Regions from separate parts of the Pantoea sp. X-Soil-ISGK-275 genome, predicted to be linked through region 1. Evidence: predicted binding sites of a transcription regulator. Region 1 holds the regulator's gene; the other holds the start of a gene.

What was found. Region 1 encodes PhoB, which activates phosphate uptake and scavenging genes when phosphate is short. Its sites were predicted from a motif close to CTGTCATAAAACTGNCNNAT; they were not measured.
Region 2: a site for PhoB is predicted at 2,691-2,710, ahead of pitA (inorganic phosphate transporter PitA). Genes of this name have one in related genera too.

The regions. Positions count from the first base shown of each region.
Region 1 covers NZ_AP035976.1:1,094,369-1,109,665, reverse strand. Annotated here, with positions in the region: gene AC6I8A_RS05035 (mechanosensitive ion channel family protein) at 1-202, shown strand, start outside; gene AC6I8A_RS05030 (inositol monophosphatase family protein) at 394-1,203, shown strand; gene proY (proline-specific permease ProY) at 1,529-2,884, opposite strand; gene brnQ (branched-chain amino acid transporter carrier protein BrnQ) at 2,952-4,271, opposite strand; gene AC6I8A_RS05015 (cobalamin-independent methionine synthase II family protein) at 4,674-5,777, opposite strand; gene AC6I8A_RS05010 (PstS family phosphate ABC transporter substrate-binding protein) at 5,944-6,870, opposite strand; gene phoR (phosphate regulon sensor histidine kinase PhoR) at 7,397-8,707, opposite strand; gene phoB (phosphate response regulator transcription factor PhoB) at 8,728-9,417, opposite strand; gene sbcD (exonuclease subunit SbcD) at 9,615-10,820, shown strand; gene AC6I8A_RS04990 (AAA family ATPase) at 10,817-14,494, shown strand; gene AC6I8A_RS04985 (DUF799 domain-containing protein) at 14,547-15,200, opposite strand; gene AC6I8A_RS04980 (DUF4810 domain-containing protein) at 15,197-15,297, opposite strand, start outside.
Region 2 covers NZ_AP035976.1:3,930,613-3,945,909, reverse strand. Annotated here, with positions in the region: gene uspA (universal stress protein UspA) at 1-241, opposite strand, end outside; gene uspB (universal stress protein UspB) at 660-995, shown strand; gene pitA (inorganic phosphate transporter PitA) at 1,040-2,539, opposite strand; gene AC6I8A_RS18360 (BaiN/RdsA family NAD(P)/FAD-dependent oxidoreductase) at 2,782-3,966, shown strand; gene AC6I8A_RS18355 (hypothetical protein) at 4,017-4,364, shown strand; gene AC6I8A_RS18350 (CCDC90 family protein) at 4,631-5,113, shown strand; gene AC6I8A_RS18345 (IclR family transcriptional regulator) at 5,291-6,073, shown strand; gene rhmD (L-rhamnonate dehydratase) at 6,087-7,289, shown strand; gene AC6I8A_RS18335 (MFS transporter) at 7,338-8,624, shown strand; gene yfaU (2-keto-3-deoxy-L-rhamnonate aldolase) at 8,638-9,438, shown strand; gene AC6I8A_RS18325 (AraC family transcriptional regulator) at 9,549-10,040, opposite strand; gene AC6I8A_RS18320 (alpha/beta fold hydrolase) at 10,359-11,381, shown strand; gene AC6I8A_RS18315 (GGDEF domain-containing protein) at 11,412-12,383, opposite strand; gene hemB (porphobilinogen synthase) at 12,493-13,470, opposite strand; gene proP (glycine betaine/L-proline transporter ProP) at 13,587-15,092, opposite strand.

The sequences.
Region 1 (15,297 bases):
GCGTCAGTTAGCGCCGGGTGAAAACGGTTTGCCGCTGGAAGTGTATGTGTTCACTAGCACCACGGTATGGAAAGAGTATGAAAATATTCAATCGGATATCTTCGACCATATTTACGCGGTGCTGCCGACTTTTGGCCTGCGCGTACACCAATCGCCTACCGGCAACGACATGCGTCAAATCGGCGTGAGAACCCACCATTAACGCTTCATCCCGCATAACCCGCCAGAGAAAATAAAAATTTTAGTGGCGGGCCTTCTCCCCCTCTTGTCACGCGCAGTCATCTACGGCTTAATGAAACCTTTCTTAACTTTTGTTAAGTCCGTCACACAGCCAATACGCCATTTTGGGCGTCTGTTGTCGCTTCGCCAGCCTAAAAATCATAAGAGGAAAAGATGTCATCAGCTTCGCTTACCGAACTCGACGCACGTTATCATTTCGCCTGTGAGGTTGCCAAAACCGCCGCCAGTCGGGCTTTATCCTGGTATCAGCAACGTCATCAATTAGTGGTTGAGCATAAGAAAGACCTGCAGGATGTGGTCAGCGAAGCCGATCGCAACGTGGAGGAATTGGTCAAGCATCTGATCCACGAACGCTTTCCTGACGATGCGGTGCTGGGCGAAGAGAGCGGCGGAGAAACGTCAGGCGCACGCTTTATCTGGGTGATCGATCCGATTGATGGCACCAGCAGCTTCCTGAACGGCTTGCACAACTGGTGCGTTTCGCTGGCGATTGTTTGTGAAAACGAAGCCGTAATCGGCGTGGTGTGCGATCCCAATCATCATGAAACCTTTCACGCCTGCCGAGGAAAAGGTGCCTGGGTAAATGATAAACGCATTCAGGCGCACAGCGCGCAGCAGCTCGATCAGGGATTGCTCGGTTTGAGCAGTTCCAACAGCCAACCGATTGAACCGCTGACCACTTTTATCAGCACATTACTGGCGCAGGGCGGCATGTTTATCCGTAACGGTTCGGGAGCATTAATGAGTGCGTGGGCCGCGGCGGGTCGACTAATAGGTTACTACGAAGCGCATATGAATCCGTGGGATGGCTTGCCGGGCATCGTGCTGATGCGTGAAGCGGGCGGCATCACCAACGATTATCTGGCTAATCAGGGTTTGCAAAATGGCAATCCGGTGCTGCTGGCAAATGCGGTAATTTATCCACAGCTGAAAGCGCTATTGCCTGCGCATTTGTCGTTATAATTTTCACATTGGGTTAAGTTCGTTAATTTATGCGAACTTAACCTTTAACTAAAATTACTTAAGCGCACTGTAAGTAATATTCTACTTCGTAGTGAGACTTTTCTCTTTTTTTTTTCGAACATCCTGGCATCAATAAAAATACGATATGCTGCGCAAGTCAAACATCCCTTAGTAATACTCATTGTTTCCTTTTTGCAGTTCTTTTCGGCGCCAGGATGCGCCGAGATATTTTTGGTGTTTTATTATTTTGGGATGGCGTGATTATTTTTATATTGAAATCGTCATATATAAAAAGGTCGCCATAAATGGCGACCCTACAATATAGTTAGCCTTTACGCTTTTTCACTAGCGGCCACGCCAGCAACAGCAGCGCAATCCACGCAAAACCAACGTAAAGCGACACCCGCGTATCCGGGAAGTAACCAATCAGTCCAATAATGAAGGCCAGGAACAGCACGCCAAACCATGCGGTAGTACTGCCGCCCGGCATGGCAAAGTCCAGCTTCCCGGCTTGCTCTTTACCAATCTTGCGGCGGAAGGCGATCTGCGACAGCAGAATCATGATCCACACCCAAACGGTAGCAAAGGTCGCCAGCGAGGCGATGACCAGGAACACTTTCTCCGGCATCAGGTAGTTGAGATACACCGCGATCAACATCGCCAGCATCATCACCAACACGGTCACCCACGGAATCCCGCGATTCGATACCTTCTGGAATACCTTCGGTGCGTGGCCCTGCTGTGCCATGCCGTGCAGCATACGTCCCACGCCAAACACATCGCTATTGATTGCCGACAGCGACGCCGTCAGCACCACGAAGTTAAGGATCGACGCCGCCGCCGCAATGCCCAAATGCTGGAAAGTCAGCACGAACGGACTGCCGGAAGTGCCCACCTGATTCCACGGATAAATCGACATGATGACGAACAGCGTACCAACGTAGAACACCAGAATACGCATCGGTACGGAGTTGATGGCGCGTGGAATCGAGGTTTTCGGATCTTCCGCTTCACCGGCGGTAATGCCGATAATCTCAATCCCGCCGTAGGCAAACATCACCATCTGCAGTGACAGCAGCATGCCGACGATGCCGTGCGCGAAGAAGCCGCCGTTGGTCCACAGATTGTGAATGCCGGTCGGCTGACCGCCGTTGCCGATGCCCCAGAAAATCATGCCGAAGCCGGCGAGGATCATGATGATGATGGTGGCGACTTTGAAAAAGGAGAACCAAAACTCCACTTCGCCAAACACTTTCACGCTCATCAGGTTGATGGCGCCGATAATCAGCACCACGCTCAACACCCAAATCCAGTGCGGCACATCGGGGAACCACACACCCATGTAGATACCAAAAGCCGTGACGTCGGCAATCGCCACAATCAGGATTTCAAAACAGTAGGTCCAGCCGGTGATATAACCGGCCAGCGGGCCAAGATAATCCTGCGCATAGCGCGAGAATGAGCTGGCCTGCGGGTTGTTGACCGACATCTCACCCAGCGCACGCATGATGATGTACGCCACCGCGCCGCCGATGATATAGGCCAGCAGCACGCTTGGGCCTGCCATTTTGATGGCATCCGCCGAGCCATAGAACAGCCCGGTGCCAATCGCCGATCCCAGCGCCATAAAGCGAATGTGGCGCGTGCTCAGTCCGCGTTTGAGCTTATTGGTTTCTTGCATAACACTCAGTACCTTGAAAATGAAAAACCACGGGCAAGCCCGTGGTTGAAATTAACAGCAATGTCGCTTACTGATGAACCGCGACCTGCTCACGTCCTTTTGCCCGATCAACTACCGCAGCAATCACCAGCATCGCCAGCGATGGCGGCAACCAGGAAAGCCCCTGATCGGCCAGCGGCAGATGCTGGCTGAACAGCGGCAACACATCTTTAAAGCTGGTGGTTTTGATGGCATCAACGATACCGAACAGCAGGCTTACCAGCATGGTCGGCGCGATGATACGCGAACTTTTGTTCCAGAACTTCAGCGTGAAGCTCAGCACCACCAGCACGATGCAGGGCGGATAAATCGCCGTCAGCACCGGAATCGAGATCTGAATCAGATGGCTCAGGCCGAGATTCGACACCACCATCGAGAACAGACCCAGAATAAATACCAGCGTTTTATACGACAGCGGAACGTATTGCGCAAAGAATTCTGCACAAGCGCAGGTCAGGCCCACCGCCGTCACCATGCAGGCGACGAAGATCAGCGCGGCGAGGAAGAAGCTGCCCATGCCGCCGAAGGTCTGCTGCACGTAAGCATGCAGAATCTCAGCACCGTTGGCGCTCTGCGCCACTAATGCGCCGCTATCGTTACCGAGCTTGAACAGCGTCAGGTAAATCAGCGTCAAACCGATACCCGCGATAATACCCGCCAGCATGGTGTAGCGCGTCAGCAGTTTGGCATCTTCAACACCGCGTGAACGCGCCGCATTGACGATAACGATACCGAACACCAGCGCACCCAGCGTATCCATGGTCAGATAACCATTGACGAAACCGCTGGAGAAGGCCGCACGCTGATACTCTTCGGTGCCCGGCGAAACGCCACCAGCCGGCCAGATCAGCACGGCAACGCCGAGCACAATCAGCGCCAGAATTTTCAGCGGTGCGAGGAAGTGACCTACGGTATCCAGCAATTTGCCCGGATACAGCGAGATACCGATCACCAGCGCAAAGTAAATCAGGCTATAGATGAACAGCGGCAGCGCGCCGTCGCCGGTCAGCGGTGCAATACCGACGGCAAAGGAAACGGTAGCGGTACGCGGCGTGGCAAACAGCGGGCCAACAGCCAGATAGCAAACGGTCGCCAGCAGCAAGCCTGCGGCTTTACCAATCGGTGAGCTCAGCGCATCAATGCCGCCGCCCACGCGCGCCAGCGCGATAACAGTGATCACCGGTAAGCCAACCGCGGTAATCAGGAAGCCGAAGGCCGCAATCCAAACGTGTTCGCCAGACTGAATCCCCACCATCGGTGGGAAGATGATATTTCCTGCGCCAACGAACAGGGCAAACGTCATGAAGCCCAGCGCCAGGATATCCTTGGAGGTTAAACGATGTGTCATAAACTTCTGTACTGCCTGTAGCTAATGTTGCGGTGGAAGTTGAGTTCGTGTTGTCCTCTGGATGCGCTAAAACAAGGACTTATTCGGCAAGACCAGCGTGTTATGCGGGACTAATCGTTAAAGCGCAGGTGATTTAATCTACTTTTCTTCTGTTCGCAGAGGGATAAATCGACAACGGCGCAAATTAGAACGTTTATAGCGAAGAAAGGCAATACGGGATCGAAAAACCAGAAGGATATAACAAGATAGCGGGAGAAAGCAGTGAATCACGGTGGAATTGTAGGAAAACACCTCAGATGATTTGCTAAAAGTTTCCTCAGCACGGGAGATCTCTTTGCATAAATCGCCCTTAAGATGCACAAAAGGCGCGATTTACGCGCCTGTTTGGCTAACTTTACGGAATTACCAGACTGTTCTTGCTATATCGACCACCAGACGAATCTTCTGCCACTGTTGCTCTTCGCTCAGGCTGTTGCCCTCTTCGGTAGACGCAAAACCACACTGCGGGCTGAGGCAGATTTGATCGAGGCTGACGAACTGTGCTGCTTCCTGCAGACGCGCTTTTACCTGTTCCGCATCTTCCAGCTCGCCGGTTTTGGTGGTGATCAACCCGAGTACCACTTGCTGATGACCCGGCTTGAGGAAGCGCAGCGGTTCAAAGCCACCCGAACGTTCGTTGTCATACTCAAGGTAGAAGGCATCGATATTTACGCCGCCAAACAGCACTTCGGCGACCGGCTCATAGCCACCTTCGGAGATCCAGGTCGAGCGGAAGTTACCGCGACACACATGCAGCCCAACGGTCAGATCTTCTGGCTTGCCTTCCAGCGCGGTGTTCAGCATCTCAGCATAGATGCGCGCCAGCTCCTGCGGATCTTCACCGCGTTCGCGGATCTGTTGCTGCTGGTCGGTAGAGCACAGATAGGCCCACACCGTGTCATCCAGCTGCAGATAACGGCAGCCAGCCGCGTAAAACGCTTTAATCGCGTCTTTATAGGTCTGCGCCAGATCGGCGAAGTATTCTTTCAGATTGGGATAGACTGTGGCATCGATCACCTTGCGGCCACCGCGGAAGTGCAGCACGCTTGGGCTGGGAATGGTCATCTTGGCAACCGCATCGCCCGCTACGCTTTGCAGGAAGCGGAAGTGATCCAGCATTGGGTGTTCCGGATTAAAGGCTACTTTACCGGTGACTTTCACGCCGTGCGCTTTGGTCTGCACGCCATTGAACTGAATGCCCTGCTCCGCTTCGAACAGCTCAACGCCGTGCAGATCGCCGAAGAAGTCGAAGTGCCACCATGCGCGACGGAATTCACCATCGGTAACGATCTGCAGGCCATTGGCGCGCTGCTGCTCCACCACATGACGTATTTCGCGATCTTCAACCTGACGCAGTTGATCAGCATTGATGTCGCCATTGGCAAACTGCACACGCGCCTGCTTGATGGCAGCGGGACGCAGAAAACTGCCGACGGTATCGGCGCGGAACGGGTTATGACGTAGCATCTTATCTCCTCGCTGAGCGCTTAGTTGCGTCAGGGTATAATTTCGCTGGGTTATTTTGGCCATCTGGATGGCTATATGTCCAAAGAGAATGCCACGCTGTTGCCCTTTCAGCAACGGAAGAAAATTCAGCTTACATGAAACTATTTCATGTTCAGATGCACGTTCTTCAATTTCCCTCAATGGCCGCCCGCGCTCGCGCCATCTGGCTGTCTGACAACGGCAGATAACCGGCCTCGCTCACCCGGCGCTGACCTTGTGGCGACAACACCTGATGCAGAAAGGCATTCACCAGCGGCGGCAGCGGTTTGCCGGGTGCTTTGTTGACGTAGATATAGAGCGGACGCGACCACGGATAGCGGCCGCTGCGAATAGATTCGGCATCCGGCATCACGCTGTCGCCATTCGCCGTGACCACCGGCAGCATTTTCACGCCGCTGAGATGAAAGCCAAAACTGGCGTAACCAATGCTATTGGGCGTGGCGGCAACGGCTTGCACCACCGCAGCGGAACCGGGGAATTCAGCGACGTCAGCACGGAAATCGCCTTTACACAGCGCCTGCTGCTTGAAGAAGCCCCAGGTGCCCGACGCCGAGTTACGTCCATAACGCTGGATGCTGCGCGTTGCCCACTGGCTGTCGCTCAAGCCGAGATCGCCCCAGCGCTGCGGCACCTGCTGCCCGCCGCACAGGCGCGTGATGGAAAACAGCGCATCGAGTTGTTGCGGCGCGATGCGCGGCAGCGGATTGTCCTGATTGACCACCACCACCAGCGCATCCATCGCCACCGGCACCGCCAGCGGCGGATAGCCGTAGCGCGCAATGAACAGTTGACGTTCGTCGATCTGCATCGGGCGGCTCATCGCGCCCAATTGTGCAGCACCGGCGGCCAGCGCGGTCGGTGCGGTAGACGATCCCGCCGCCTGCACCTGAACGTTCACGCCTGGCGACTGGCGGCTAAAATCCTCGCCCCACAGGGTCATCAGATAACCCAACGTATCCGATCCGACGCTGCTCAGATTGCCGGTTAGCATGGTTTGTTGGCCGTGTGCCAAAGCAGAGCAAAGCAGCGAGAGGGATAGCAACAGCGATTTCATGGGCGATTCCGCAATTTAATGAGACGCCTATTCTGGAGCGGCGTGATTTATCGCGCAATAAATTGCGTAAGGGTTGTCAGTTAAGCGCGAAGCGGTCGCCATAAATGGCAACCCTACGAAAATCCCGTAGGGTGCGCATTTATGCGCACCTGGTCGCCATAAATGGCGACCCTACGAGACTTGTAGCGATGGCGAGTCAAAATTATGCCTTTATGGTGCAGCGCGGGTGTTGAGGCGACATCCCAAACCGCTGAACGATTGAGGGATTCCAGGGCGAGCCGCATGGATGCGGCGAGAGGTGGCGCTGAGCAGGAGCGAATCGCCACCGGTCCGTCAGGAATCGTGAATGAGTGAAGGTACCGCGCAGCGGCGGGTTGGGCTGGCGCAAGGCCCGGGAGTGCAGAGGGCGCGGCCAGGCGCTCTCTGCTCGGTCGCCGCACAAGGGTGCTGCAACTGCCTCAGCTTAGGGCGAACGAAAGCCGCTCTGTGCTTAACTGAGCGGCATTACGCCATGGATGTGCAAACCTTAATTAACCTGCGCTTGCAGCGCGCTAGCCACAATCAAGCGTGGCGGCAGCAGGAAGCTGAAACAGGTTTCCTGATGCGGCACGCTGGTGATCTCGAGCCGCGCATTATGATGGCCCAGCGCGTGCTTCACGATTGCCAGCCCCAACCCGCTGCCGCCGGTGGCGCGTGAACGCGCTTTGTCCACGCGGTAGAAGCGTTCTGTAAGGCGCGGCAGATGCTGTTCGCTGATGCCCGGCCCGTCATCGCACACCTTAAACTGCGCGCCTTGTTTGGTACGCAACCAGCTGATGTCGATGCGCGTGCCATCCGGCGTGTGATTCACCGCGTTGTAGACCAGGTTGGAAATGGCGCTACGCAACTGCTCATCGTTGCCGAACACTTTCAGGTGCGGATCGGTATGGAAATGGATGGTGTGACGTCCCTGGCTCAGCGTTTCCGCTTCACGCTGCAATAGCAGCAGCATGCCCGGCACATCCACCGTCTCTTTCAGATCGATGGCTGGCGCCGCTTCGATACGCGACAAGGTCAGCAACTGCTTCACCAGGCTGTCCATGCGGCGCGTCTGCTCTTGCATAGTATGTAACGCCTTGCTGCGCGTGCGCTCGTTCATTACCGCGTCGTCCATCATTTCCAGATAGCCCTGCAATACCGTTAACGGCGTGCGCAGTTCATGACTGACGTTGGCAAAGAAGTTGCGCCGCGCGCCTTCCAGCTGGTGCATCTGGGTGACATCACGCGCCACCATCAGCCACTGTCCTTCGCTGTAAGGCATCACGCGGAATTCCATATGATGCTGATTATTAAGGATCTGCGTCAGCGGTGTGTCGAACTTGCGCTGGCGGATATAGCGGGAGAATTCAGGATAACGCAGTAAATTGAGGATGTTCTGGCCGTTATCTTCCGGCCAGCGCAGGCCAAGATGCTGCTGCGCCAAGCCGTTGCACCAGAAAATGGTGCCCTCTTCGGTGGTCAGCACCACCGCATCCGGCAGCGATTCGGCACCGCTGCGGAAACGTTTGATCAGATTGCCCAGCTCGCGGCGGCGACGCCGGTTGCGCAACTGCATCTGATACAGGCCATAAAACAGCGGTTCCCAGCTGCCGCGTCCGGTGGGCGGCGTCATTGAACGATCGACCCACAACCAGTGCGACAGACGCATCAGATTGCTGAAGTGCCAGAACATCACGCCGGTCACCGCAATCAGCAGTAACCACGGCAGATATCCGAACAACAGACCCAACACCAGCGCAGGTAAACAGACCAGCGCCAGCTCGGTCAACAATCTCTTCCAGGAGAGTCGTTCCAGCACGGTAAAAACTCCGTTTACGTTTAGTAGCGGGCAGAGAAACGATACCCTGTTCCGCGAACGGTTTGAACCATGCGATCGTGGCCGGTCAATTCCAGCGCTTTACGTAAACGGCGAATATGCACATCGACGGTGCGATCTTCGACATACACATTGGTGCCCCAAACGTGGTTCAGCAGCTGTTCGCGGCTGTACACGCGTTCCGGGTGCGTCATAAAGAAGTGCAGCAGTTTGTATTCGGTCGGCCCCATCTCCAGCGGCGTGGTTTCCGACATCACGCGATGTGAGGATGGATCAAGGCTCAGGCCCTGCATCTCAATCACCTCTTCCACCGCCATCGGTGAAATACGGCGCATCACCGCTTTAATACGCGCCATCAGCTCTTTGGGTGAGAATGGCTTGGTGATGTAATCATCCGCGCCCACTTCCAGACCGCGCACGCGATCCTCTTCTTCACCGCGCGCCGTCAGCATCATCACCGGGATGTCACGCGTCATGGCTTCACGCTTCAAATGCTTAATAAACTGAATTCCGCTGCCGCCGGGCAACATCCAGTCCAGCAGAATTAAATCAGGCCAGGGTTCGATCAGCTTACTAATCGCGCTGTCATAATCTTCCGCCTCAATAGGCTGGTAATCATTCTGTTCCAGCACGAAACATAACATTTCACGGATGGGAGCTTCGTCTTCCACAACCAAAATGCGCTTAGCCATTGTAACTCCTGCTAGTGTGACAACGTGTCACGGGGATTTGCGGCGCCATTATGCGTCAGTTTTGTGACACTTTTATGAAAAAGCCGCCCTAAGATAGATAGATAAAAAACAGAAATGTCACAATAAAAATCTGCTTTTTTTCTTTGTGATCTTAAGTGGTTATAATTCGCCTTCGCTAAACAGAGCACGGAGCAAACATGCGCATCATTCACACCGCTGACTGGCATCTCGGTCAGTTCTTTTACAGCAAAAGTCGCGCGCGGGAACATCAGGCGTTTCTCGACTGGCTGCTGGATCAGATTGTGCAGCATCAGGTGGATGCGCTGATTATCGCGGGTGATCTGTTTGATACCGGTTCGCCGCCGAGCTACGCGCGTGAAATGTTTAACCGTTTTGTGGTGGCGCTGCAGCCAAGCGGCTGTCAATTGGTGGTGCTGGCGGGCAATCACGATTCGGTGGCGACGCTGAATGAATCACGCGAGCTGCTGGCCTGCCTGAATACGCAGGTGATCACCAGCGCCACGCCGCAGGGAGAACAACAGGTGTTAACCCTGAAGCAGCGCGATGGCGTGCCGGGTGCGCTGCTGTGCGCCATTCCTTTTCTGCGTCCGCGCGACATTCTGCGCAGCCAGGCTGGCCAATCCGGTCGCGAAAAACAGATCTCGCTGCTGGAGGCGATCGAGCAGCATTATCAGCGCTGTTTCGCCGCCGCGCAGTCAATAAACAGCGCGCTGCCGATCATCGCCACCGGCCATCTCACCACCGTTGGCGTCACTAAAAGCGATTCGGTGCGCGACATCTATATCGGCACGCTGGATGCCTTCCCGGCGCAGGCGTTTCCGCCAGCGGATTACATCGCGCTTGGTCACATCCATCGCGCCCAGCGCATCGCCAACAGCGAACATATTCGTTACAGCGGCTCACCAATTCCGCTCAGTTTTGATGAGCTTGGTCGCGACAAAAGCGTCTTCCTGCTGGAGTTTTCCGACAAGCTTAAGGACGTGACGCCGCTGATCATTCCGCACTTCCAGCCGATGCAGATGCTGAAAGGCTCGATGGCGGAGATTGAACATCAGCTGGCGCAGTTCAGCGAGAGCACCAGCGAGCTGCCGACCTGGCTGGATATTGAGATCACCACCCAGGAATACCTCAGCGATCTGCAACGTCGCATTGAAGCGCTGACCGAAAATCTTCCGGTCGAAGTGCTGCTGGTGCGCCGCAGCCGCGAACAGCGGCAGCGCAGCCTCGAACGGCTGGAGAACGAAACCCTGAGCGAATTAAAAGTGGAAGAAGTGTTTGCCCGCCGACTGGCGCAGGAAGATCAGCTGGATGCTGAGCAAGCAGAACAGTTAACGCAGCTGTTCCGCACCCAGCTTGCCGCGCTGGAGAATCCATCCGCATGAAAATTTTGACGTTACGTTTTAAGAACCTCAATGCGCTGCGCGGCGAATGGTTTATCGATTTCCGCCGTGAGCCCTTTGCCAGCAACGGATTGTTTGCCATCACCGGCGCCACCGGCGCGGGCAAAACCACCTTACTCGATGCAATTTGCCTGGCGCTCTATCACCAAACGCCGCGCCTCGGCACGCTGTCGCAAACCCAGAATGAGCTGATCACGCGCGACACCGCCGAGTGTCTGGCAGAAGTGGAGTTTGAGATCAAAGGCGAAGCCTGGCGCGCCTTCTGGAGCCAGAACCGCGCGCGCGGCCAGGCCGACGGCAAATTGCAGGCGCCGCGCGTCGAGCTGGCGCGCATGGCGGATAATCAGATCATCGCTGATAAAGTCGGCGACAAGCTGAAAGCGATTGAAACCCTGTCGGGGCTCGATTTCGCCCGCTTTACCCGCTCGATGATGCTGTCACAAGGCCAGTTTGCCGCCTTCTTGAATGCCAAACCCGGCGAACGCGCCGAGCTGCTGGAAGAGCTGACCGGCACCGAGATCTACGGACAAATCTCGGTGCAGATCTACGAACGCTGGCGCACCGCGCGCAGCGAGCTGGATACGCTGCGCGCCCGCGCCGGTGGCATGTGGCTGCTTGATGAAGCGCGCCGCGCAGAATTGACGCAGCAGCTGGCGGAACTCGGCGCGCAGGAGAAAATTCTCAGCGAACAGCTGACGCTGGCGCAGCATCAGCAGCAATGGCTGGTGCAGCAGCAACAGCTAACGCAGGAACAGCAGCAGGCCGAACAGACGCTGCTTGCCGCGCAACAGGCCTGGCAGCAGGCAGATGGCGATCGTCAGCGGCTGGCGCGCGCCGAACCGGCAGAAAAACTGCGCGAGAAGTTGCAGCAGCGCGAACAGCTGCAGGGCGATCTCCGCATGCTGGAACAGCAATCGCAGCAGCTGCAGGCGCAACAACAGCAGGCCAAAACCGCGCTGCAACAGGGCGAAAGCCATTATCAGGCCGCGCAGCAGGCGCGCGAGCAGGCGATACAGCAACAGCAGCAGCTCGAAACGCTGCTGACCGAGCAGGTTATCCCGCTCGATCAACGCATTACCACCACCTCGCAGCAATTGGATGAACAGCAGCGGCTGCATCTGCAGCAACAACAGGCGCTGCAAACCAGCCAAACCGCGCTCAGCCAGCAACAGCAGGTAAGTGAACGTTTACAACAGCAGCTAGTGCAGCAGCAGGAATTCCGCACTCGCGAAGCTGCCGTCGCCGATTGGGGCGCAGAACTGACGCGCTGGCAGGCGGAGATCGCCCGGCTGGATGAGCGCGAGCAGACGCTGACGCAGCTCATCGCGCAGCAGCAACAGCAGCGCAGCCAGCTGGAGCAGCATCAGCAGGCTCAGGCTCAGCGTGAAAAGGCGGCGCAACCGTTGCAGCAAGCCGAAGCGCAGGCCGCGCAGCAGCGTCTGCAAGCGGAGCAAGCACTGACTTCGCTTGAGGCCGAGATCACCAGCGCCAGCCTGCGTGCCGCCCTGACGCAGCATCAATCACAGCGTTCTGCACGCCAGCAGCTCAGCCTGCTCGCCGCGCAGTGGCGCGCGTTGCAGCCGCAGCGGTTGCAGCGTCAGCAGAAACTGGCGCAGCTCCAGCAGCAGCATTTGCTTGACGAACAAGCGTTGCAGGCGCTGCGCGACGAGTACAAACGGGAACATCAGGCGCTGCTCGATGTGCGCAAAATCTGCGAGCTGGAGCGCACCATCGCCCAGCTGGCCGACGAGCGCGCCAAATTGCAGCCGGATCAGCCCTGCCCGCTGTGCGGCTCGTGTCAGCATCCGGCAATCGCGCAATATCAACAGCTTGAACCCGGCGCCAATCAGCAGCGTTTAACTGAGCTGGAAACGCGCGTGGCACAGCTGAAAGAGTCCGGCACCGCCAAAGGTGAGCAGCAGAAGCTGTCGCTGCAACAGCAGCAGGCGTTGCAGCAGGAAATCGCTGATTACGACCAGCAGCTGGCGACGGTGAACACCCAATGGCAAGCGCTGAGCGGTGAGCTGGCACTTACCTGCACGCTGGAGCAACAGGACGACTTTACGCAATGGCAACAGCAGCAGGATGCACAGGAACAAACTCAGCTGCAGCAGCTCCAGACGCGGGAAAATGCCGCGCGTGCGCTGCAGCAGGCGAAGGATGCGCATCTGCAACAGCAGCAGCTGTGGCAGCAGCATCAAAATCAACAGCAACTGGCGCTTCAGCAGATCGTTAGCACGCAGCAGACGCTGGATGAAATCAGCCAGCGTGAGACCCGCGAGCGCAGCGCCATGCAGCAACTGGCGCAGCAGCTTGAACAACAGTTAGCGCAGCATCAGCTCAGTTTGCCAGACGCGGCTGAGCGGGAAAGCTGGCTCCACAGGCTACAGCAGCGCTGGAGCGCATGGCAGGAAAATGAGCGCTTACACGGCGAGTTGCAGCCGCAGCTGGCAAAAGCCGAAAGCGAGCGCAGCAGCCTGCAGCAGAATCTGGCGCGTGAACAGCAGCGGCTGGATGAGCTGCAGCAGACGCTCAGCGCGCTGCAACAGCAGCGCCAGCAGCAGCAAGAACAGCGTCAGCAGCTGTTTGGCGATCGTCGGGTGGCGGAAGCCCGACAGCAGCAGCACGCCGCGCTACAACAGTGTGAACAGGCGCTGGCGCAGCAGCTACAGCAGTGGCAGCAGGCGCAAAGCTCGCTGCACAGTCTGAATGGCCAGTGTGAGCAGATCGCGGCGCAGCAACACACTTTGCGTGAACGCGCTGCCGCAGCCGAAAGCGCCTTCCTCGCCGCGCTGCAGCAGAGTGATTTTGCCGATGAAACGGCGCTGCGTGCCGCCCTGCTGGATGAGCGCGAGGTGCATGAACTGCGCCAACAGTTACAGGTGCTCGATCAGCAGCGCCAGCAGCAACTCACCCTCAGCGAGCAGCTCACGCAGCGCTGCACCGCGCATCAGCAGCAGCGCCCGGCCGATCTCAGCGATGAAGTCGCCGCCACGATTCAGCAACAGCTGGAACAGCTGCGCATGACCTTGCGTGACAACGCCCGTCAACAGGGCGAAGCGCAGCAGCAGTTGCACAGCGATGCACAACAGCGTTTACAGCAACAATCGTTGCTGACGCAAATCGCTACGGATGAAGTAGAGCTGGCGCAGTTGGGCCGCCTGAACGATCTGGTAGGTTCGGCCAAAGGCGATAAATTCCGCCGCTTCGCACAAGGCCTGACACTCGATCATCTGGTGTGGCTGGCGAACCGTCAGCTCGATCGCCTGCACGGTCGCTATCTGCTACAGCGCCGCATCAGTGAAGAGCTGGAGCTGGAAGTGGTGGATACCTGGCAGGCGGACGCCACGCGCGATACGCGCACGCTGTCGGGCGGCGAGAGTTTCCTCGTCAGCCTGGCGCTGGCGTTAGCGCTGTCGGATTTGGTGAGTCATAAAACGCGCATCGAATCGCTGTTCCTCGACGAAGGCTTCGGCACGCTGGATGCCGAGACGCTGGACACCGCGCTGGATGCGCTCGACGCCCTGAACGCCAGCGGCAAAACCATCGGCGTGATCAGCCATGTGGAAGCGATGAAAGAGCGTATTCCGGTGCAGATCCGCGTCCGCAAGATGAATGGGCTGGGTTACAGCAAGCTGGAGTTGCCAGGGGAATAAATCAGGTCGCCATGAATGGCGACCCTACGATGCTTAGGCGGGCACCGGTTTTTTATCTCACTGTCGCCAACTTATAACGTGGGCCAACCAGCAAGCCGCCCTGCTCGTTCTGCGCCAGCAGACGGGCGCTGGTCACCCCGGCGATGGTGTGTGCCTTATCCGACACATTGCTGGCAATCTGCTTGATTGCCGCTGACACCAACATGCCAATAATGCCACCGTTATTGTTGTTGCCATCTTCCGCGTCGCTGGCGGTGGCAATGCCTTGCCACAGCTCTTTACCGCTGCGCAGATCTACCAGACGCGCCGTCGCCGACACTTTGGTCACGCTCTGGATCACCTGATAGCTGCTGCCGTAATCGGTCACCGAAATATACAGCGCGCTGTCGGCGTGGAAGATGTCATGCAGGCGCTGCGGGCTGACAGCCTGAATTTCATGGCCATTGGTTAATCCGTTCTGCTGGAAGGTTTCATCCACCACCGCCACCGGGAACACGTAATAGCCCGCTTCCGCCAGCGGACGCGTCACCAGTGAGGTGAAGCTGTTCGCCGCGTTCACATCCGGCGCGCGGTTATCCGCAGGCAGCACCAGAATTGAGGCTGGCTTGCTGGCGCGGAAGGCGCTGTAGTCGTACGGTTTTTTGGGCGCGCAGCCGGTCAACAGCAGCGCGGCGAGCACGCCTAAAGAAACAATCAGCTTTTTCACTGAGCAACTCCTTGTTTTTTCTTCATCAGAAAGTCCATGTATGGCGCAGATTCCGGGAACAACTGTTTCTCGGTGGCAAACTGGCCGAAGGCTTTAT
Region 2 (15,297 bases), 2.8 Mb from region 1:
TCGGATAACCGGCGTTAATTGACAGCTCTTTCAGCGCGGTGTGCGTCTCTTCAGAAATACGCTTCTGCATGTCGCCCAGATTGACATCAATCAGCCCGGTGTAGAGGTCTGAATAGTTCACATCAACGTGGATCAGCGAGATTTTTGCATCATAAGGACGGGCCAGCGAAACGGCTTTATCAACCAGCAACTGGCTTTCCGGGGAAAGGTCTACTGCAATCAGGATGTGTTTATAAGCCATGATAAAACTCCTTTCTCAAGATTCGGGGCAATCTTCCTGCTTTCACGGTCGGCGATTCCTTTGCGCGAGACGGCGATGAAGCGCCACCAACCAACTATTTCAGCCTTGCAGGCGGTTTTTGTTATGTCCTGAGTATAGCCAGAGTTGTTAACAAATGCTGCAAGCGCAAGTTCGCTTGTGAGGGAGATCAAGCGTTATCGGCTTTTTCACTCGCCCTGAACGAAAATCATCGCTGGAAAAAAATTCAACAGATCTCCTACACTGAAAATAAGTGCCACTGCCATATGCGTTGCGCACTCAGGTTCGCATAACAACAATGCAATCGACATCATTCAGTGGCTGGTTTATTTCCCGTGCGGCGTCTACAGCAATTCCCCGCTGCGTTCGACGTCGTTGCGGCTCCAGCCGGGAGGGGAACATGATCAGCACTATCGCGCTTTTTTGGGCTCTGTGTGTGGTTTGTCTGGTGAATATGGCGCGCTATTTCTCTTCTTTGCGCTCACTTTTGGCCGTTTTGCGCGGTTGCGATCCGCTGTTATATCAATACGTGGATGGTGCGGGTTTCTTCACGTCGCACGGGCAGCCAAGTAAGCAGGTGCGGCTGGTGCGCTATATCTGGGAGAAGCGCTATCACGATCATCATGACGACGAGTTCATTCGCCGCTGTGAGCGCGTGCGCGGACAGTTTGTGCTGACCAGCGGGCTCTGTTTTTTGGTGGTGGTGAGTTTGATTGCGATGGCGATCTGGCAATAAAAAAGGGCGACATCGCGTCGCCCTCGAATATTTCTGCGCTTTGCTTAGATCAGTTTCAGTGCAATCCAGTAGAGCGAACCCGACAGCAAAATACATACCGGCAAGGTGAACACCCACGCCATAGCGATATTTTTGATGGTGCGACTCTGCAATCCACCGCCATCGACCAGCATAGTACCGGCCACCGACGACGACAGAATGTGCGTGGTAGAAACGGGCATACCGGTGTAACTGGCCACGCCAATCGATACTGCGGCCGTCACCTGCGCCGACATCCCTTGCGCATACGTCATGCCTTTCTTACCGATTTTCTCACCAATGGTGGTGGCAACACGACGCCAGCCAATCATGGTACCGATGCCGAGCGCCAGCGCCACAGCCACAATAATCCAGATCGGTGCGTACTCAACGGTGCCCAGCAAATCGCTTTTCAGCTTGTTGAGGAAGCGCTTATCTTCCGCGCTGGTTTCCGGCAGCTTGGCCACTTTATCCACGGTATCGGAAACGCACAGCAGCAGACGACGCATCTGGCTGCGTTGATCAACCGTCAGCTGATCGTAGCTCTGCAGGTTGTTAAGCAGCAGCTGCGCACGATCGATAGCCTGCAGCGCACGGCTGCTGTCGCAATGGAACTCCTGCGGACCGCCAAGCGATTCATCCGGCGTTGGCACCACAGGCGGCGCCAGCTGCATCATGTGCGTCAGCGACTCGTTGTGCTGCTGATAATACTGCTCCAGATGATTGACGGCATCGCGGGTGCGGGTGATGTCATAACCTGATGCATTCAGGTTCACCACAAATCCCGCCGGCGCGACGCCAATCAGCACCAGCATAATCAAGCCAATGCCTTTCTGACCATCGTTAGCGCCGTGTGAGTAGCTCACGCCAATCGCGGAAACGATCAAGGCAATGCGCGTCCAGAACGGAGGCTTTTTCTTGCCATCAATCTTTTCACGGTCAGCAGGCGTCATATGGATGCGTGAACGTTTGGTGGTTCCGCTCCAGTAGCGACGCAGGATAAAGATCAGACCGCCTGCAATCACCAGACCTACAATCGGTGAAAGAATCAGGGACATGAAGATATTGATGACTTTCGGCAGGTTGAGCGCATCAACCACCGAGGTGCCGGTCATCAGGGCGTTGGTGAGACCAATACCGATGATAGCGCCAATCAATGTGTGAGAACTGGAGGCGGGCAAACCCAAATACCAGGTGCCGAGGTTCCAGATAATCGCGGCCAGCAGCATGGAGAAGACCATAGCCAGGCCGTGGGCCGAACCGACATTCAACAGTAAATCGGTCGGAAGCATGTGAACGATGGCGTACGCCACGCTCAATCCACCAAGCAAAACACCTAAGAAGTTGAAAACACCCGCCATGACAACCGCCAGTTGCGCCCGCATCGCACGGGTATAAATGACAGTCGCGACCGCGTTAGCAGTGTCGTGAAAACCGTTGATTGCTTCGTAAAACAATACAAACAGCAGAGCAAGAATCAGTAACAGGCTGGTACTGAGGTCGAGACCAGCAAACAGATGTAGCATAAACGTTACGCCATTTTGGGAGGACATGAACGCGGCGCATTATCTGCGACAACGTGCGCGATATGAAAGAAAAATATAGCTCTTTATTGTCTTAAAATTGTAATGCAGCGTATAGATTTAGCTGAAAACGGCTAAAAATTAGTGAGTTACATTATGACACATTTACGGCATTTTTTTGAAGCTGGCGCTAAAAGCCGCAAATCCCTACAATCAGCGCCTTTCGGGCAAGGCGGATAAAAGCAGTGGAAAAGTTTGACGTTATCATTATTGGGGCAGGCGCAGCCGGCATGTTCTGCGCGGCGCAGGCGGGACAATTGGGTCGTCGCGTATTGCTGCTGGATAACGGCAAAAAAGCCGGTCGCAAGATATTGATGTCGGGTGGCGGTCGCTGCAACTTCACCAACATGCATACCGAGCCCGCTGCGTACCTGTCGCACAACCCGCATTTCTGTAAATCGGCGCTGGCGCGTTACAACCAGTGGGATTTCATCGATCTGGTCAATCGTCACGGCATTGCGTATCACGAGAAAACGCTGGGACAATTATTCTGCGATGACTCCGCGCAGCAGATTGTCGATTTGCTACTGAAAGAGTGTGATGCCGGGCAGGTGACGCTGCGACTGCGCAGTGAAGTGCTGAGCGTCGAGCGCGACGACAGCGGCTATACCTTACAGCTGAACGGTACTTCGGTGCAGGCTGAAAAATTGGTGATCGCCAGCGGCGGGCTCTCGATGCCGGGCCTCGGCGCCACGCCGTTTGGCTACAAAGTGGCGGAGCAGTTCGGCCTGAAAGTGTTCCCGACGCGCGCGGCATTGGTGCCGTTCACGCTGCATAAACCGCTGCTGGAACAGCTCAACACGCTGTCGGGCGTCGCGCTGCCCACCACCATCACCGCGCAGGATGGCACCTTATTTAAAGAGGCGATGCTGTTTACCCATCGCGGCTTATCGGGCCCTGCGGTGCTGCAAATCTCCAGCTACTGGCAGCCGGGCGAATTCGTCACCATTGATTTATCACCCGCCACCTCGCTGGATGATTTCATTCATGTGCAGCGCGAAGCGCATCCCAACCTTAGCCTGAAAAACAGCCTGGCGAAAATTCTGCCAAAACGTTTGGTTGAGGTGCTGCAGGAGCTGAAGCAGATTCCTGACGTCACGCTGAAGCAGCTGAACAGCAAGCAGCAGGGCGAGCTGGTTAATATGCTGCATCAGTGGCGCGTACAGCCGAACGGCACTGAAGGTTATCGCACTGCCGAAGTGACGTTGGGCGGCGTTGACACCACCCAGCTGTCATCAAAAACCATGGAAGCGCGCGATGTGCCTGGCTTATTCTTTATCGGCGAAGTGGTGGACGTTACCGGCTGGCTGGGCGGTTACAACTTCCAGTGGGCATGGAGCTCGGCCTGGGCGTGCGCGCAGGCACTTTAATTCACGTCGCTATCATGGCGCGCTTCACTCTTCAGCGGATAAACCTATTCATGTTAAAACTCAAATACATTGTGCCTTTGCTGATCGTCATCAGTGCTGTGGTTTGGTGGCTGATGCCGCACTACAGCGATGAGGATAAAGGTTATTACATCGCCATGTTCTGTACGCTGACTCACGATGGGCGCGGCAATGCTCCGCAAGATATGCAGCAGATTATTGAAGGCAGTAATTCCGATTACGCATTGCAGAAGGTGCATTTCCAGCAAGGCCTGGCAGAGCATCTGCAAACGGTTTGGCAGGATTTGTCGCCGCAACAGCAGCAGCAAGCGCGGCAGGAAAGTTTATCCTGCCGCCGGTTGATGTCTGAGAAATTGCTACCGGGCCAGCCGGTTCAGTGATCATTGCACTGGCAGCGTAAGCCTCTACAGCTTTGCTGCCATTTCAAGAAGCAACTCAACACCTCCCCGCTGCAATATCGCAAAACTTTTCGCGGCAGATCCTGACGTCAATTTTGCGAGATGCCCGCATCCGTCTGAACGTTACTTGTTGTACTAATTGATATTTTTCGCAATGCCGCGCAAAATATCAACACTTACATGGCGCAACAATCGCTCGCTGAGGAAGATGTCGGCTTATGCCTCACCTCAACTCAAGAGCTTCACGGATGACACTCGCGATGATGAATACACACAAAGCTTTTAAAGCACTGCAGCTGGCCGGCGTCAGCGATCAGCAAGCCAAAGCCATGGTCGAGATCTTTACCGAAATGCAGCAGGACAATGCGTTATCTCGTGCCGATTTGATGAAGGCCGGAGAAGGCATTACAGGGAGTATTAAAGAACTGGATGTTCGACTTACTGGTGCGATTAAAGAGCTAGATGACCGGCTAAGTGGCGCTATTAGGAAGCTGGATGATCGGCTTAGTGGTGCTATCAGGGAGCTTAATGTTCGGCTTACTGGTGCTATTAAAGATCTCGATTTTCGCTTAAGTGGCGCGATTAAGGACATTGACGAACTAAAAGCTGACGTCAAACAACTCAAAGCGGATGTTGCCGCGCTGAAAACCGATATGCGCTGGATAAAGCGTTTGTTAATGGTGATGACCACTACGATGGTGATTGCAGCCATCAAATACATTTTCTCTTAAATTTCCTGATTCTGCGCTGCGAGTACAGCCGACTGTACTTGCAGCGCGGCGCGATTCACATTCCCGCACACGCGCTGCCGCCAGACGCACTGTGCGCCACGTAATTTGAAGCGGCGCACACTTCTCAGAGGTTAAAACCACAACACTGCGCTCCAGATCATCAGACTGGAGTCCAGCATGTTGGAAATTACGCCTGTCCCGGCGCTGACGCGCGCCATTGCGATTCTCGACTTTATTGCCCAGCACGGACCGTGCAGTGCCGCCGAGATCATTGAAACGCTGGCGCTTCCCAAAAGCAGCGCCTATCTGCTGTTCGCTGAACTGAAAAAACAGCGTCTGATCACCATTGATCGCAACAACAACTACTGCTTGTGGACGCGGCTGGTGGAATTTGCCGGTCACGCGTTGCAGCACATGGATATCCGCGATATCGCGCGTCCACGTCTGACGCGCTTAATGCAGCACACCAATCTGTTGTGCCACCTCGGCATCCTCGATGGCGGCCACGCCTGTTACATCCTCAAACTCGAATCTGCCGCCACCATCAGCGTGCGCTCGCACGAAGGGAAAAGCCTGTCGCTCTATCGCTCGGGCATTGGCAAATGTTTACTGGCCTGGCAACGGCCTGAAGAGCAGGAACGTATTATCAGCGGCCTGCGCTTTGTGGCGGTGACGCCAACCTCGCTGCGCAATGCCGACGCGCTGCGCACTGAGCTGGCACGCATTCGCCGTCAGGGCTGGAGCTTTGATAACGGCGAAGATTATCCCGATGTGCGCTGCGTTGCCGCGCCGATTTTCAATGCCCGCCAGCAGTTAGTCGCTGCCATTTCTCTGGTGGGTACCCGACTCGAGATTGACGACGACAAACGCGATTACCTTGCTGGTCAGGTGATTGCCTGCGCCCGCGATATTTCCCGTCTGCTGGGCTGGCGTAGCCCGGCGGAAAAGCACGCCTCATAACCAGGAGAAGAGCATGTCCCTACCTAAAATTAAAACTGTCCGCGCCTACTTTGCCGGTGGCGCTACCGCTGATAAAGCGGCGGCTGGCGGCGATTATCACGATCAAGGTGCCAATCACTGGATTGACGACCACGTCGCCACGCCAATGAGCAAATACAAGCAGTATGAGCAGTCACGTCAATCCTTTGGCATCAACGTATTAGGCACGCTGATCGTGGAAGTTGAAGCCGATAACGGTCAAACCGGTTTCGCCATTACCACCGGTGGCGAAATGGGCTGTTTCATCGTGGAAAAGCATCTCAACCGCTTTCTTGAAGGGCGCTGCGTCAGCGATATCAAACTGATTCACGACCAGATGATGAATGCCACCATGTATTACGCCGGATCGGGCGGGTTGGTGATGAACACCATTTCATGTGTCGACTTGGCGCTGTGGGATCTGTTCGGCAAAGTCACCGATCTGCCGGTCTACAAACTGCTGGGCGGCGCGGTGCGCGATGAACTGCAGTTCTATGCCACCGGCGCGCGTCCGGATCTGGCGCAGAAGATGGGCTTTATCGGCGGCAAAATGGCGGTGCAGTGGGGACCGCATGATGGCGATGAAGGCATCCGTAAAGAGGTGGCACGCATCGCTCACTATCGCGAAACCTGCGGCCCGGATTTCTGGCTGATGCTCGATTGCTGGATGAGTCAGGACGTCAATTTCGCCACCAAACTGGCGCACGCCTGCGCACCTTATAACGTCAAGTGGCTGGAAGAGTGTTTGCCGCCGCAACAGTTCGAAGGTTACGCACAGCTGAAACAGCAAGCGCCGCAGGGCATGTTAATCACCAGCGGCGAACATCACGGCACACTGCAATCGTTCCGCACGCTGGCAGAAACCGGCATCGATATTCTGCAGCCGGATGTGGGTTGGTGCGGCGGCCTGACAACGCTGGTTGAGGTAGCGGCGCTGGCGAAATCACGCGGCCAGCTGGTGGTGCCGCATGGCTCTTCGGTTTACTCGCATCATGCGGTGATCACCTTCACCAACAGCCCTTTCAGTGAATTCCTGATGACCAGCCCGGATTGCAGCACGCTGCGTCCACAGTTTGATCCGCTACTGATCAACGAACCGGTGCCGGTTAACGGTCGTATGCACAAATCGGTACTGGATAAACCGGGCTTCGGCGTGGAACTGAATCGCGATGGACTGAAGCGTCCTTATCAACACTAATCGCAGCGGCTGCGGCGACGCGTCGCAGCCGTGCGTGAGGGTTTTACCATGGATAATCTGGTGTTAAGCGCGGTTAAAAAGAACCGCGCACGTCTTATTCCTTTCATGTTGATGCTCTACGTGCTGGCGTTTCTGGATCGCGCCAACATCGGTTTTGCCAAAGAGGCGTATCAACTGGATACCGGCCTGAGTAATGAAGCTTACGCGTTAGGTGCCGGAATCTTCTTTGTGGTGTACGCGCTACTTGGCGTACCGGCTAATTTGTTAATGAAGCGATTCGGTGCACGCAGCTGGATTGGCGGCACCACGCTGCTGTGGGGATTTCTTTCTGCGGCGATGGCATTTGCAGATACCGAAGCCAAATTCCTGCTGGTGCGCACCTTGCTCGGCGCTGCTGAGGCGGGTTTCTTTCCCGGCATGATTTATCTCACCTCGCTGTGGTTCCCGCAGCAGCAGCGCGCCAGCGTTATGGGGCTGTTTTATATGGGCGCGCCGCTGGCGTTGACGCTGGGTTCACCGCTTTCTGGCGCACTGCTGGAAATGCACGGCGTGCTGGGCCATCCCGGCTGGTTCTGGATGTTTATCATTGAAGGATTGCTGGCGGTAGCGGCCGGTGTTTTCACCTTCAGCTATATCGACGATACGCCGGCAAAAGCGCGTTTTCTCAGCGCCGAGGAGAAACAGGCGCTGCAACGTCAGCTGGACAGTGAAGAGCAGCAAAAGCCGACGTCACATCTGCGTGATGCGCTGCGCAATGGTCGCGTCTGGCAACTCGCCATCATCTACATGACCATCCAGATTGCGGTATATGGACTGATCTTCTTCCTGCCATCGCAAGTGGCGGCGCTGTTGGGCACCAAAGTCGGTTTCCTCGCCTCGCTAGTGGCGGCGATTCCGTGGGTTGCCGCGCTGTTTGGCACCTGGCTGATTCCGCGCTATTCCGATCGCAGCGGCGAGCGTCGCCGGGTGGCGGCGTTTACGTTGCTGGCGGCGGCTGTCGGGATTGGTTTGTCCGGATTGGTTTCACCGCTGTTGGCCATCATTGCGCTTAGCGTCGCGGCGGTGGGGTTTATTGCCGTGCAGCCGGTGTTCTGGACCATGCCGACGCAGCTGCTTTCTGGTACCGCGCTGGCGGCTGGCATCGGCTTCGTCAACTTGTTTGGCGCCGTGGGTGGCTTCCTCGCGCCGCTGATTCGCGTAAATGCCGAGATGCAATTTAACAGCAGCGCCGCCGGATTGCTGGCGCTGGCGCTGATTGCCGCCATCGGTTCACTCATTATCCTCAGCCTGAAAGTGGAGCGTCAGTTGCCGCACTCTCAGCAGGCAAGTCATTGAGTTAGGAGAAGCTATGCAGGACCCATTAAAAAATCCTTTCAAAGCCGGATTGGCTAAAGGTGAAACGCAGATTGGCTTGTGGCTGAGCAGCACCTCGTCGTATCTGGCCGAAATTGCCGCCACCAGCGGCTACGACTGGCTACTGATTGATGGCGAACACGCCCCGAATACCGTGCAGGATCTCTATCATCAATTGCAGGCGGTCGCGCCTTATCGCAGCCAGCCGGTGATTCGTCCGATTGAATTCCAGACCGCATTGATTAAGCAGGTGCTGGATATCGGTGCGCGTACCTTGCTGGTACCGATGATCGATAGCGCCGAGCAGGCAAAAGCGCTGGTGCAGGCGACGCGTTATCCACCTTACGGTACGCGCGGCGTCGGCGCTGGCGTGGCGCGGGCGGCACGTTGGGGACGCGTGGAAAATTACATGGCGTGCGCCAATGAAGAGTTGTGCCTGTTGATTCAGGCCGAAAGCAAAACGGCGATTGATAATCTGGATGCGTTACTGGAAGTAGAAGGCGTTGACGGGATATTTATTGGCCCGGCAGATTTATCCGCTTCATTAGGTTATCCCGATAATGCCGCGCATCCTGAAGTGCAGAAGGTGATTGAGCACAGTATTAAACGCATCCACAGCGCGGGAAAAGCGGCCGGTTTTCTGGCAGTGAATCTTGAAATGGCAGAACGCGCCATTAGTTGGGGGGCAAACTTTGTTGCTGTCGGTGTGGATACCATGCTGTATACCGATGCGCTGGATAATCGGCTCGCGCATTTTAAAAAGAGCGTAAATGCGCTGAATAAATCGAGTTACTAATTGAGAAACGGATGGTATTCCATCCGTTTTTCATTGGTGAAATAGAGCATTTAATTGAAATGAATAAGTCTGTTGATGTCAAAAGGCGTTAATAAAAGATCGGTTATTTATCAACGCATCACACAACCGATTCGGGGTGGAAATCTATCGTTGCGCGCTAGCGGCGTAACAATATCTTTAGCACGTTCTGTGGCATCAAAACCCGCTTGACGACACAGCATGCAGGGATCGTTGCTTTCTCGCATTGCTTGTTTGGTTTCATCATCGAGCTGGCGCTTGCGGCAATACAGCGGTGTGCAGCCTAATACATGCTTAAACGACCGGGTAAAGGATTGCTGACTTTCGAAATGGTATTTAACCGCCAGACTGATAATCGGCACGTTGCTGGCTTTTAAGTCATTGATACATTGAACCAGTTTCTTTTTGCGGATGTAGCGTGCCAGCGTTTCATTGTGATAGCGGGCGAAGAGTTTCTGCAAATACCATTTAGAATAGCCGGACTTTAGTGCGATATCATCGATGCTTAAACGTTGATCCAGATTAGCCATAATCCATTCGGTTACCGAATCAATTACCCCTTCATTGTATTTTTGCTGTGTCATCATAGTCCTCCATTAACACGCACAGAGTGTAATTTAATTAATCTTTCCAATCTGCAATTAATGTAAAGTTTTCTGATTATTGAGCTATTTTGTTATTTGTCATCAAGACCGGTCTTGGTTTTAGTGAATTTACAGGTTTTCTTGTTGTGATGGTGTTGAATATTTACTGTAATAACGGGCGTTATTATTAACTCAAATTTTTCATCGCGTTGTGATGCTTAATAGTAAAAGGCGTATTTTTTTGGCGGCACACTTCATCAATACTTAACGCGAATTAACGTGCCAGACTGAAGGTTTTCACTCTTGAGGAATGGCGCTATGGATTTTCGTTTCAAGCCAAAACAGTCACTTGCCGTTATTCTGGCATCAATCGCGCTCTGCGTTAGCGCCCCGGCGCTCGCTGCCAATGTGTATGGCGAGCAGTTGGAGGGCTTCAACTATCCCTATCCTCTGCAGCACTTTAATTTCACCTCGCAGCAGCAAGCGCTGAGTATGGGCTATATGGATGTCAAACCTACGCAGCAGGCCAACGGCAAAACCGTGGTGCTGATGCACGGCAAGAACTTCTGTGGCGCAACCTGGGACGACACCATCAAAGCGCTGAGCCAGAAAGGTTATCGGGTGATTGCGCCGGATCAGATTGGCTTCTGCAGCTCAACCAAACCCGCTAACTATCAATACACTTTCCAGCAGCTGGCGCAGAACACCCATCAGCTGTTGCAGCAGCTGGGTATCGACAACGCCATTATTGTTGGGCATTCCACCGGCGGCATGCTGGCGACGCGCTATGCGCTGATGTACCCACAGCAAACGCAGAAGCTGGTGCTGGTCAATCCCATCGGTTTAGAAGACTGGAAAGCCAAAGGCGCGCCGTGGCGCTCGGTGGATCAGTGGTATCAACGTGAACTCAAGCTGGATGCGGCGGGTATCAAGAAGTATGAACAGCAGACTTATTACAGCGGCCAGTGGAAGCCGGAGTATGACAAATGGGTCGATATGCTGGCCGGACTGAACAGCGGACCGGGTCACAAGAAAGTGGCGTGGAACTCGGCGTTAATCTACGACATGATTTTCACACAGCCGGTTTATTACGAATTTAAAGATCTGCGCGTGCCAACCACCTTAATGGTCGGTACCGCCGATACCACGGCGATTGGCAGCGATATCGCGCCGCCGGACGTGAAAGCAAAACTCGGTCATTACAACGTGCTGGGCAAGCAGGTGGCGCAGCTGATTCCCGGCGCTCGCTTAATCGAATTCCCCGGCATGGGCCACGCGCCGCAAATGGAAGAGCCGCAGAAGTTTAATCAGACATTAATCGCCGATTTAGCTGGCAATTAACCGCAGGGTCGCCATTAATGGCGGCCAACATCAACTTAGCTTCTTTTTCCCATTTTTAGCGGCGTACATCCGTTCGTCGCTACCTTCCAGCAATTGTTCCAGCGATTGCGGATGGTCAGGATCGAACTCAACAATGCCCGATGAGAAGTGCAGGGCGTAACGCCGCTCCAGATTCTGGGTTTGCTGTTGCAGGAAACCATCAAAGCGCGCCAACACGCCTTCGGCATCGGCGAGCTGTAAGCCGTTAAACAGCACCACAAACTCATCGCCGCCCAAACGGGCAAAGATATCCGCGTGGCGGAAACTCACTTTCATGGCATCGGCAAAATCCATCAGCGCGCGGTCGCCTTCGCGATGGCCGAGCGTATCGTTAATGGCTTTAAAGCGATCGAGATCGAGGAACGTCAGGCTGGCGGGTAACTGCTTCACCTGGCACTCATTCAGCGCCAGCTGGCCGAGCGTCATAAAGCCACGGCGATTGGTGATTTGCGTCAATTCATCGGAGGTCGCGGTCTGGAAAGCCACCAGCTCCGCTTCCGCCATCGCAGCCAAATCGCGCAGGGTGTGGATATCGTCTGCATCGAACTGGCGCGCATGGTGATCGATAATGCACAGCGTGCCGACTTTAGCACCGGCAGGCGTACGCAACGGGCAACCGGCGTAGAAACGCACCGGATTATCGCTGTTATTTACCAGGGGATTATCGTGGAAGCGTTCATCTTCGAGGGCATTCTCCACCACCATCACATCATCCTGCAGCACGGCGTGGCCGCAGAAAGAGGTATTGCGCGGTGCGGTGGTAGCAGCGTAACCGGCCGCCGATTTGAACCACTGATGGTCCTCTTCCAGCAGGCTGACTAGCGCGACGGGCACGCCAAACAAACGACGGGCAAGGCGGGTTAATCGGTCGAAACGCTCTTCTGCCGGCGTGTGCAGAATGTTGAGCGCACGTAACTGGGCCAGACGATGTGACTCGTCCGCAGGCAGTGCAGGTGCTTTCATCGCGTGACTCTTATTAATTATGGAATGACTGAAACACTGGTGTTGGTGCCATAAAGGCTGAAAGCGCCTGGCAGCGGGATGCGATGTCCGATGCCAGGCGTAATGATAATCAGAGCACTTTTTGCTCGGCGAGATCAAGGGCAAAATAGCTGAAAATGAGATCGGCGCCGGCACGTTTAATCGCGCCCAGGCTTTCCAGAACCACATTACGTTCGTCGATGGCACCCGCCTGTGCGGCGAATTTGATCATCGCGTACTCGCCGCTCACCTGGTACGCCGCCAGCGGCAACGTGGTGCGTTCGCGAATATCGCGCAGGATATCGAGGTAGGCACCCGCCGGTTTCACCATCAGTGAATCTGCGCCTTCCGCTTCATCAAGCAGCGACTCGCGCAGCGCTTCACGGCGGTTCATTGGATTCATCTGATAAGTCTTACGATCGCCTTTCAGCGCGGTACCTGCGGCTTCACGGAACGGGCCGTAGAAGGAGGAGGCGAACTTCGTCGAATACGACATGATGGCGGTATCGGTGAAGCCGGCGGCGTCGAGCGCCTGGCGAATGGCTTTCACCTGGCCATCCATCGCGGCAGAAGGGGCGATAAAGTCGGCACCGGCTTGTGCAGCCACTACGGCTTGCTTACCGAGGTTAATCAGCGTTTGGTCGTTATCAACGCCGTGATCGCACAGTACGCCGCAATGGCCGTGGCTGGTGTATTCGCAGAAACAGGTATCAGACATCACGATCATTTCTGGCACGGTGTCTTTGCAGATACGCGACATACGGGCCACCAAACCGTTTTCGTTCCAGGCATCGCTGCCGGTGGCATCGGTGTGATGGGAAATGCCGAAGGTCATCACTGAACGGATACCCGCTTTGGCGATACGTTCGATCTCATACGCCAAACGTTTCTCGGGAATACGCATCACGCCCGGCATGGCATTTATCGGCACGTAATCGTCCACGCCTTCTTCAACGAAGATAGGCAGCGCCAGATCGTTGATGCTGAGGTTAGATTCCTGGAACATTTCGCGCATTGACGCGCTTTTACGCAGCCTTCTTGGGCGCTGGATCAGATTAAATTCAGACATGCTCTACAACTTATGCAGGTTAAAAAAGTGGCAATAGTTTACCCCTTTTCGGCACTGAGCATGAAGGATTGTGTGCGGAAACGAAAACTCCCGCCGGGCGGCGGGAGTGGGGAAGATTACTCGTTGATGTCCGGATGCTGCTGCACCAGGTTTTTACGTTTCGCCTCAAGCTTGGCGATCTCGTCATCAATATCTTCGATTTTCTGCTCGATGTTGTCGTGATGCTCCTGCAGGATTTCACGTGCTTCATCCATGTCCGACGCGGCTGGCGTGGCACCGCGCAGCGGCTTGTTGGCGGTCTCTTTCATGTAGATACCGGTAATCAAACCAATCACCGCGACAACCATCAGGTAGTAAGCCGGCATGTACAGATTGTTGGTGGCTTCCACTAAATAAGCGGCGAATGTCGGTGTTAAACCGGCAATCAGCACCGAAATGTTGAAGGCACTTGCCAATGCGCTGTAGCGAATGTGGGTGGGGAACATCGCAGGTAGCGATGATGCCATTACACCGGTAAAGGCGTTTAAGATCACGGCCATCAGCAACAGACCGGCAAAAATCAAACCCAGCACGCCGCTGTTAATCAACATGAAGGCCGGAATCGCGAAGGCAAACAGTGCGATACTGCCGATGATGACAAACGGACGACGGCCAAAGCGGTCGCTTAGCATGCCCATTACTGGCTGCACAAACAGCATACCCATCATGATGGCGATAATAATCAACACGCCGTGATCTTCCGAGTAGTGCAGATTATGCGACAGATAACTCGGCATGTAGGTCAGTAGCATGTAGTAGGTCACGTTGGTGGCAATCACCAGACCAATACAGGCCAACAGGCTTTTCCAGTGTTTGGTCGCGATCTCTTTAAACGACACTTTCGGGCCATCGCGCAGACCTTCACGGTCGCCCTGTTCCAGTTTATCAACGTGCTGCTGGAACGCCGGCGTTTCTTCCAGCGCATGACGCAGATACAAGCCAATGATGCCCAGCGGCAGCGCGATAAAGAACGGAATGCGCCAGCCCCACTCGAGGAACTTCTCTTCACCAATGATGGTGGAGATCAGGACTACAACGCCCGCACCCAGCACGAAGCCCGCAATCGAACCGAAGTCGAGCCAGCTGCCCATAAAGCCGCGCTTACGGTCAGGGGAATACTCGGCAACGAAGATCGATGCGCCGGTATATTCACCGCCTACCGAGAAGCCCTGCGCCATTTTTGCCAGCAGCAGCAGGATCGGTGCCCAGATGCCAATGGAGGCATAAGAGGGTATCAAGCCAATACAGAAGGTACTGATCGACATGATGACAATGGTGATAGAGAGAATTTTCTGGCGACCATATTTGTCGCCCAACATGCCGAAGAACAAACCACCGAGTGGACGAATCAGGAACGGAACTGAGAACGTACCCAGTGCAGCAATCATCTGTACACTTGGTGAAGCATCCGGGAAGAACACCTTACCCAGCGCATAAGCCACAAAGCCATAAACACCAAAATCAAACCATTCCATCGCGTTGCCCAGCGAGGCTGCGGTAATGGCTTTACGTAAACGGGAGTCATCGATAATCGTGACATCATCAATCCCGATAGGTTTTACACGCTTCCTACGTAGTTTCATGCAGATACCCTGTATTGGAATTCGAAAAATCCTCAACGCTGCGGACTCAATAAATGCCAACAGTCCGCGGCGTTGAGAAAATTAAAGCATAGCCGGGAAATAACGTTTTTCCCTGGCCTGCCGGGCAATTATTAGGGGGGTAATGATTGCCAACCGCGACAGAGTATACCGATTTAGTGTGATATTTGTCATGTTTCCCCCATTA